2 regions of the Planotetraspora sp. GP83 genome follow, and region 2 is predicted to be linked to the other one. Evidence: predicted binding sites of a transcription regulator. Region 2 holds the regulator's gene; the other holds the start of a gene.
What was found. The regulator HrcA, encoded in region 2, represses chaperone genes, less so after heat shock. The targets are predictions, from matches to a motif close to TTGGCACTCTCNNNNNGAGAGTGCCAA.
Positions count from the first base shown of each region.

Region 1 (4,206 bases), on a different contig from region 2:
GTGCACGAGCGCGGAGCCACCGCCGGAGACGATGCCCTCCTCGATCGCGGCGCGGGTCGCGGAGATCGCGTCCTCCAGGCGGTGCTTCTTCTCCTTGAGCTCGACCTCGGTGGCCGCGCCGACCTTGAGGACGGAGACGCCGCCCGAGAGCTTCGCGAGGCGCTCCTGGAGCTTCTCGCGGTCCCAGTCGGAGTCGGACTGCTCGACGGCCAGCTTGATCTCGCGGATGCGGTCCTCGATGGCCTTCGCCTCGCCGGCGCCGTCGACGACCGTCGTGGTGTCCTTGGTGACGACGACGCGGCGGGCCGTGCCGAGCACCTCGAGACCGACGTGCTCCAGCTTGAGGCCGACCTCCTCGCTGACGACCTGGCCGCCGGTGAGGATCGCGATGTCCTGCAGCATGGCCTTGCGGCGGTCGCCGAAGCCGGGGGCCTTGACCGCGACCGAGGTGAAGGTGCCGCGGATCTTGTTGGTGACCAGGACGGCCAGGGCCTCGCCCTCGACGTCCTCGGCGATGACCAGAAGCTGCTTCTTGGTCTGCGCGATCTTCTCCAGCAGCGGAAGGAAGTCCGCGATCGAGGAGATCTTGCTCTGGGTGATCAGGATGTAGGGGTCCTCCAGGACCGACTCCATCCGGTCCTGGTCGGTCACCATGTAGTGCGACAGGTAACCCTTGTCGAACTGGAGCCCCTCCGTGAACTCCAGCTCCAGGCCCATGGCGTTGGACTCCTCGACGGTGATGACACCGTCCTTGCCCACCTTGTCGAACGCCTCGGCGATCAGCTCACCGATCTTGGCGTCCTGGGCGGAGATCGTCGCGACGTTCGCGATCTCCTTCTTGTCCTCGACGTGACGGGCGCTGTCCAGCAGCCTGTCGCTGACCGCCTTGGCGGCCAGGTCGATGCCGCGCTTAAGGGCGAGCGGCTGGGCTCCCGCGGCCACGTTGCGCAGGCCCTCGCGGACCATGGCCTGGGCCAGGACGGTCGCCGTGGTGGTGCCGTCACCGGCGACGTCGTTGGTCTTGGTCGCGACTTCCTTGGCGAGCTGAGCGCCGAGGTTCTCGTACGGCTTGTCCAGCTCGACCTCACGGGCGATGGTCACACCGTCGTTCGTGATGGTCGGGGCGCCGAACTTCTTGTCGATGACGACGTTGCGGCCACGGGGGCCGAGGGTCACCTTGACGGCGTCCGCGAGGGCGTTCACACCACGCTCAAGAGCGCGCCGCGCGTCCTCTTCGAACTCCAGGATCTTGGGCATTCAAGTCTCCTTATGAGAGCAATGGAGCCCCGGGCGTGTGCGTCCCGGGGCTCCTCATGCTTTGCGCGGCCTACTTCTCGATGATGGCGAGCACGTCGCGAGCCGAGAGCACCAGGTACTCCTCGCCGCCGTACTTGACCTCGGTGCCGCCGTACTTGCTGTAGAGGACCACGTCGCCCTCCTTGACGTCGAGCGGGATCCGCTTCTCGCCGTCCTCGTCCCAGTTGCCAGGGCCGACAGCGAGGACCTTGCCCTCCTGCGGCTTCTCCTTGGCGGTGTCCGGGATGACCAGACCGGAAGCGGTGGTCTGCTCGGCCTCAAGCGGCTGGACCACGATGCGGTCACCAAGCGGCTTAACGGGAACCTTAGTGGCGGTCGTCACGATCGGACCTCCCCTTCAGATTGCGATGAATGAGCTGAAGAGGCGACCAGCGGCCTGCCGTCGCGGGTGTCAGACCTGCCTCGTCGCTGTTGGCACTCTCGATAGGCGAGTGCCAACACGAAACAGTATGCAAGGGCGCCGTGACAGTCAACACGAACCCGCGTCGCAGGTCGCTTCACCTGTGAGCCGGTTCCGCGGGGCGCCGCCCGCCGCCGCCCTTCCGGGGTCCGGAGGTCGTACGGCGAGGCGCTAACGTCGGGAGGCGTGGACCTTCAGGCGTTTCGTGAGCTGCTCGATCCGGCGGGGCGGAAAGCTCTGGCCGAGGCCGTGGAGCTCGTGACCGCCGGCGCCGGCCCGGTCGCGGCGGCGAGCGCCCTACGCAAGACGCATTCCGCCGCGCTGACCTCTGCGGCGCTCACCCAAGCGGGGCTGCGCGAGCGGGCGAAGGCGAAATTCGGCGAAGACGCCGCCGTGATGTATTTCACGCCCCACGGGCTGGAGCAGGCCACCCGCGCGGAGGTCGCCGCCCACCGGGCCCGGCGCGCCCGCGAGGTGACCGGCTCGGCCGCCCCGAGAGTCCTCGACGTGTGCTGCGGGATCGGAGGCGACCTCATCGCCCTCGCCCGCGCGGGCCTCGCCGTCGACGCGGTGGACCTCGATCCGCTGACCGTCGAGGTCGCCCGGGCGAACGCCGCCGCTCTGGGCCTCTCCGGTCTCGTCGACGTCCGTACGGCCGACGCCGCCGAGACGGACCCCTCGGGCTACGACCTGCTGTTCGCCGACCCGGCGCGGCGTGGGGCGAGGGGCCGGGTCTTCGACCCGATGGCCTACTCCCCCACCTGGCCCGCCGTGCTCGACCTGGTCTCACGGGCGAGCGCGGCCTGCCTGAAGGTCGCCCCCGGCATCCCGTACGAGTTCATCCCGGAGGGCGCGGAAGCCGAGTGGGTCTCCTTCAAGGGGGAGGTCAAGGAGGCGGCGATCTGGGTGGGAGCGGGGACGACCGGGCGACGGGCGACCATGCTGCCCTCGGGGACGACGCTGACCCCGTCCGGGACGGGCGTGGAGACCGGGCCGGTGGGCCGCTACCTCTACGAGCCCGACGGCGCGGCGATCCGGGCCCATCTGGTCGCGGAGGTGGCCGCGATGGTCGGCGGCCGTCTCCTCGACCCGAGGATCGCCTACATCACCGGCGACCGCCTCGTCCCCACGGAATGGGCATCGTGCTACGAAGTCACGGAAATGATGCCGTTCTCGCTCAAGCAGCTCAGAGCCACCCTCAGAACCCGGAAAATAGGGAACCTCACCATCAAGAAGCGAGGTTCAGCGGTCGATATCGAGCGATTGCGGAAAGACCTCCGGCTTTCCGGGGAGAATTCGGCAGTCGTCGTGCTCACCCGCATTGAGGACCGGCCGTACGTCCTGCTCTGCAATCCACCTGAGCTGGGCTGATACACCAGGAACGATCGGCTGGGCTATTACGAAACCGGGCAATCCATCGAGAATTGCGACCTTTTACAGTCCGCCCCAAAGCCGTGCCGCACAGGGCCTACAGTTGGCCGCGCGGCCACGTCCGCCTATTCGTATCTCCGCGAGACCGGACCGATACCGCGTCGGCGAGTGAAGGAGCTTTCCCGGTGGACCACTCCAGCCACACCCTCCTCCAGGCGGGAAGCCAGACCGCCGTCTCCGACCGGATGCGCGAGTTGCTGGCCCGCGCGGCGCAGGACCACGTCTACGAGCAGCGCACCCAGGGAGCCGTGCTGGACGAGATCCGGCAGCGCCTCGAAGGCATGGAATGGCTGCTCCGCGAGGTGCGGGAGCGTGAGCTCGGAAGCCTCAGCGGCGCGCTCGAAGTGGTCACCGGCCGGCTCGACGACATGACGACCCGGCCGCCCACATGGGCCGAGGGCCTCGCCCAGCACGTGGAGCTGCTCCGCGACCGGGTGGACGAGGTGAGCACCCAGACCCAGGGCGTCGCCGACCTGGTGAGCGAGTTCACCCAGCGCCTCGGCCAGGTCCACGGAAGCATGGAGGCCGCCGGGGGGCGCTTCACCCGGCTCGACAAGGCCGTCACCGAGCTGACCGAGCGCACCGAGAGGCTGGAGGGCGCGGTGCTCGACCGCCTCGACACGGTGGACGACCGGGTCGAGGGCGTCACCGAGCGGCTGTCCAAGCTGCCCTCCGAGCTGGAGATCGGCGACCTGCGCACGGCCGTCGCGGGGATGAACGTGGACATCACCGCCGCCGCGACCGCGATCGCCCCGCTGCTCGACGCCATCCGCGCCCGGCCCGACCGCGAGGAGCTCACCGAGGCCGTTTCCGGCGCGCTCTCCGCCATCGTGGAGCCCGCCACCACCGACGTGGCCCGCCGGCTCTCCGCCCTGGAGGAGACCATCCTGGCCCTGGCCGAAGCCCTCCTCCGCCCGGCACGCACCCCCAACGACTGACGACAGCCCCCGGGCCCGCGTCAGACGTGGATGGCGGCGATGGGGAGGGAAGAGTCGGCCGGGATTTCGAGCGAGGAGGGCTCCACTCCGGCGGCGAGCAGCTCCGACCCGAGCGCGGCC
Region 1 covers NZ_JBGCBZ010000006.1:146,887-151,092, forward strand. The annotation lists gene groL (chaperonin GroEL) at 1-1,257, opposite strand, end outside; gene groES (co-chaperone GroES) at 1,328-1,642, opposite strand; gene ABH927_RS10900 (THUMP-like domain-containing protein) at 1,904-3,088, shown strand; gene ABH927_RS10905 (hypothetical protein) at 3,274-4,086, shown strand; gene tsaD (tRNA (adenosine(37)-N6)-threonylcarbamoyltransferase complex transferase subunit TsaD) at 4,107-4,206, opposite strand, start outside.
Region 1: the regulator HrcA is predicted to act here: its motif matches at 1,729-1,755, upstream of groES (co-chaperone GroES).

Region 2 (4,206 bases):
CGCGGCACGCTCGGCCACGCCGGGATGCCGAGCGCGGACGGCTTGACCGCCTGCCAGATGTCCACGTAGGGGTGGCCGACGACCAGCACATGGTCTCCGGAGACCTGGGCGGCGATGCGGCTCTCCTTGGACCCCGGCACGAGGTGGTCGACGAGCACGCCCAGACGACGGCCGCGTTCCGGGGCGAACTCCGCCACGATGGCGGGCAGGTCGTCGACGCCCTCCAGAAACTCGACCACGACGCCCTCGACCCGGAGGTCGTGACCCCAGATCTTCTCGACGAGGGACGCGTCGTGGACGCCCTCGACGTAGATCCGGCTCTCCTTGGCGACCTGGGCCCGCAGCCCGCCGACCGCGATCGACCCCGAGGCGCTCCGCTTGGGGCCCTGGGGCGCGGCGGCCGGCCGTACGAGTGTCACGGGCTTGCCGTCCAGCAGGAACCCGGCGGGCGCGAGGGGGAAGACCCGCCGCCGCCCGAACCGGTCCTCCAGCGTGACGGCCTCCTTGTCGCAGGCCACCACCGCGCCGCAGAACCGGCCTTCCGCGTCCTCGACCACGAGATCCGGCTCGGCCGGGACCGTGGGGATCTGGCCCCGCTTGGGGCGCCGCCAGTCTCCGGAAAGCACGTCCCGCCCATACATGCCGCGAACGCTAGCAAAACAGCGACCGGGGCGGCGGCGAACCCGCCGCCCGTGTCCGCGTCCGCCGTCCCGGACAGGGCGCCCCGCATGATCACGTGGAGATTTGCCCTGCGTGACGAGGCCGACCGGGAACCCGTGCATGATCCCGCCTGGGGTTTGCCGAGGTCGGAGGCCAAGCGTGGGACTCTGTGCATGATCACGGCGAGTGGGTGGGTGGGCGCCGCCGGTTGGCGCTCCGCCGCACCAGCACGACGATGGTCACGATCACGGCGGCCAGGAAGCCGAGGAACGGGAGCGCCAGGAGCGCGATCGCGCCGCCGAGCTTTCCGCCGCTCGCGGTGAGCTCCTTGCCGATGCCGAACGTGACGCCTTCGCCGTCGCAGCTCACCTGGTAGGTCCCCGCCGACGGGACGCCGACGGTGAAGAGCAGCTCCCACTTCCTGTCGCCGATGGCGACCGTCTGGGACGTCTTCGGCTGGGTGAGGGTGACCTTCTCGTCCTGGTCGCCCCGCACCTCGCATGAGACGTTGGTGGGCTGGTCGGCGGCGGCGTAGATGGCCGGCTTGTCCTTCGGGTCGAGCCTGGCGCTGACCGCCTGGCCGCCGGCGAAGGTCTTGGCCGGCGCGACGTCGCTGATCGTGGAGAACAGGCCGCCCGCGAAGCCGCCGACCCCCACGATCAGCAGGACCACGAAGAGCGCCCAGGCCAGGAAGACCCACAGAAGGCGGGGGCGGACCGGGCCCGCCGCGCGAGGCGGGGGAGGCGTGCCGTAGGAGGGGGGCGGGTACTGGCCGCCGGAGGCATATGCGGGGCCCGGCGGGTAGGAAGCGCCGTACGGCTCGCCGGGCGCGGGAGGGTGCGGCAACCGGACGGTGGCGTCCGCGGGGCCCGGGTTGGGATTTTCGGTCATGGGTGGGAGTTTGGCGAATGCCGCTTGTAAGCCATTTGCAGTCGGCTTGTCCTTGTAGTCGATCGTGTTATCGCACCCCGGGGGCGCTGGCCGTACACTTGGCACTCGGGAACACAGAGTGCCAGAGTTCGTGTTTCCCACGCACAGGGAGGTGACACATTGCTCGACGACCGCAAGCTGGCCGTGCTGCGCGCCATCGTCGAGGACTACGTGTCCACCAACGAGCCGGTGGGCTCCAAGGCCCTCGCCGACAGGCATAATCTCGGCGTTTCTCCTGCGACGATCCGCAACGACATGGCCGCGCTTGAGGAGCAGGGGTACATTCACCAGCCGCACACGAGTGCCGGGAGGGTTCCGACGGACAAGGGATATCGCCTGTTCGTCGACCGGCTCTCGCAGGTCAAGCCGCTTTCCGCCGCCGAGCGCAGAGCGATCGAGACGTTCCTCGCCGGGGTCGTGGACCTCGACGAGATCGTCATGCGGACGGTGCGGTTGCTGGCCCAGCTCACCAGGCAGGTCGCGGTCGTTCAGTATCCCTCGCTGACCAGGTCGTCGGTCCGGCACGTCGAGATCGTGCCGCTGGCCGAGCGGCGGGTCATGCTCGTGCTGATCACCAACACCGGCCGGGTCGAGCAGCGGGTGGTCGACCTGCCCGAGGAGGTTACGGACGACCGGATCGCGCACCTGCGCGCCGTGCTCAACGCCTGCCTGGACGGCTGCGGCCTCTCCAGCGTGCCGGAGACCGTCGCCGATGTGCCGGAGCGGCTTCCCGCCGAGGATCGTCCCGTGGCGGCGACGATCCTGTCGGTGCTTCTTGAGACACTTGTCGAGCGGCACGAGGAAAAGATCGTTTTTGCTGGAACCGCCAATCTCGCGGCGGCCGACTTCAGCGTCGGCCTGCGCGACGTGCTGGAGGCGCTGGAGGAGCAGGTCGTCCTGATGCGCCTGCTCGGCGAGACCGGCGGCCTGTCCGAGCTGACCGTCCGGATCGGCTCGGAGAACCCGTACACCGGACTTCGCGGCACCTCGATCGTGGCCGCGGGATACGGTTCGGGCGACAAGGAACTGGCCCGGCTAGGAGTGCTGGGCCCGACGCGAATGGACTATCCGGTGACGATGGGTGCGGTGCGCGCGGTGGCGCGCTACGTCGGCCAGATCCTGGCGGGGTCATAAGTGTCCAAGGACTACTACGCGACCCTCGGGGTGCGCCGTGACGCCAGCCAGGAAGAGATCAAGAAGGCGTACCGCCGTCTCGCCCGAGAGCTGCACCCGGACGTCAATCCTGATCCGGAGACCCAGGAGCGGTTCAAGGACATCACTCAGGCCTACGAGGTGCTGTCCGACGCGAACAAGCGGCAGATGTACGACCTCGGCGCCGACCCGTTCAGCAGCGGGGCGGGGGCCGGAGCCGGCGGGTTCGGGGCGGGCTTCCCGTTCAGCGACATCATGGACGCCTTCTTCGGCTCGGCCGGCGGGGCCCGGGGGCCGCGCTCCCGCGCCAGGCGGGGCCGCAACGCGACGATCCGGGTCGAGCTCGACCTGGCCGAGTCCGGGTTCGGCACCACGCGGGAACTGGTCGTCGACACGGCCGTGCTGTGCGAGGTCTGCCACGGCTCCGGCGCGGCGGCGGGCACCCACCCCGACACCTGTGACATGTGCCACGGCCGTGGCGAGGTGTCCCAGGTCACCCGGTCGTTCCTCGGCCAGGTCATGACCTCGCGGCCGTGCCCCCAGTGCGGCGGGTACGGCAGCGTGATCCGCCACCCCTGCATGGAGTGCTCCGGCGAGGGCCGGGTCCGCACCCGCAGGACCATCAAGGTCAGGATCCCGGCCGGCGTCGAGGACGGCACCCACATCCAGCTCGCGGGCGAGGGTGAGATCGGCCCCGGCGGCGGCCCTCCCGGCGACCTCTTCCTGGAGATCGTCGAGCGGCCCCACCAGATCTTCGAGCGGCGGGGAGACGACCTCCACTGCACGGTCCAGATCCCGATGACCGCCGCCGCCCTCGGCACCTCGCTCACCGTCGAGACCCTCGACGGCGCCGAGGGGATCGACGTACGGCCCGGCACCCAGGCCGGCCAGATCATCCCCCTGTACGGCAGGGGCGTCCAGCGGCTGAACGAGACCGGCAGGGGCGACCTGCTGATCCACGTCACCGTCGAGACCCCGACCAAGCTGGACCCGGCGCAGGAGGAGCTGCTGCGGGAGCTGTCCAAGCTGCGCGGGGAGGAGCGGCCGCCGGGCAAGTTCTCCCCCGGCCAGCAGGGCTTCTTCTCGCGCCTGAGAGACGCGTTCAACGGCCGCTGAGGCGGGTTCATGAGCGTTCCCGTCTTCCTGGCGGACACCACTGATCTCGAAGCCGGTCCCGGGGCCGGCCGGGTCGTCCTCGGCGGCCCGGAGGGACGCCACGCGGCGGCCGTGCGGAGGCTCCGACCCGGCGAGCGGATCGACCTGACGGACGGCCTGGGCCGGGTCGCCGAGTGCGTCGTCTCCGACGTGGGCAAGGACACGCTCACGGCCGAGGTGCTCAGGCGCTACGACCTCGACCCGCCCGTGCCGCGTCTCGTCGTCGTCCAGGGGCTCCCGAAGGGGGACCGGGGGGAGCTGGCGGTCGAGATGATGACCGAGGCGGGCGTCGATGTGATCGTGCCCTGG
Region 2 covers NZ_JBGCBZ010000004.1:195,278-199,483, reverse strand. The annotation lists gene ABH927_RS07630 (DUF3097 domain-containing protein) at 1-641, opposite strand, end outside; gene ABH927_RS07625 (hypothetical protein) at 838-1,551, opposite strand; gene hrcA (heat-inducible transcriptional repressor HrcA) at 1,711-2,724, shown strand; gene dnaJ (molecular chaperone DnaJ) at 2,725-3,858, shown strand; gene ABH927_RS07610 (16S rRNA (uracil(1498)-N(3))-methyltransferase) at 3,868-4,206, shown strand, end outside.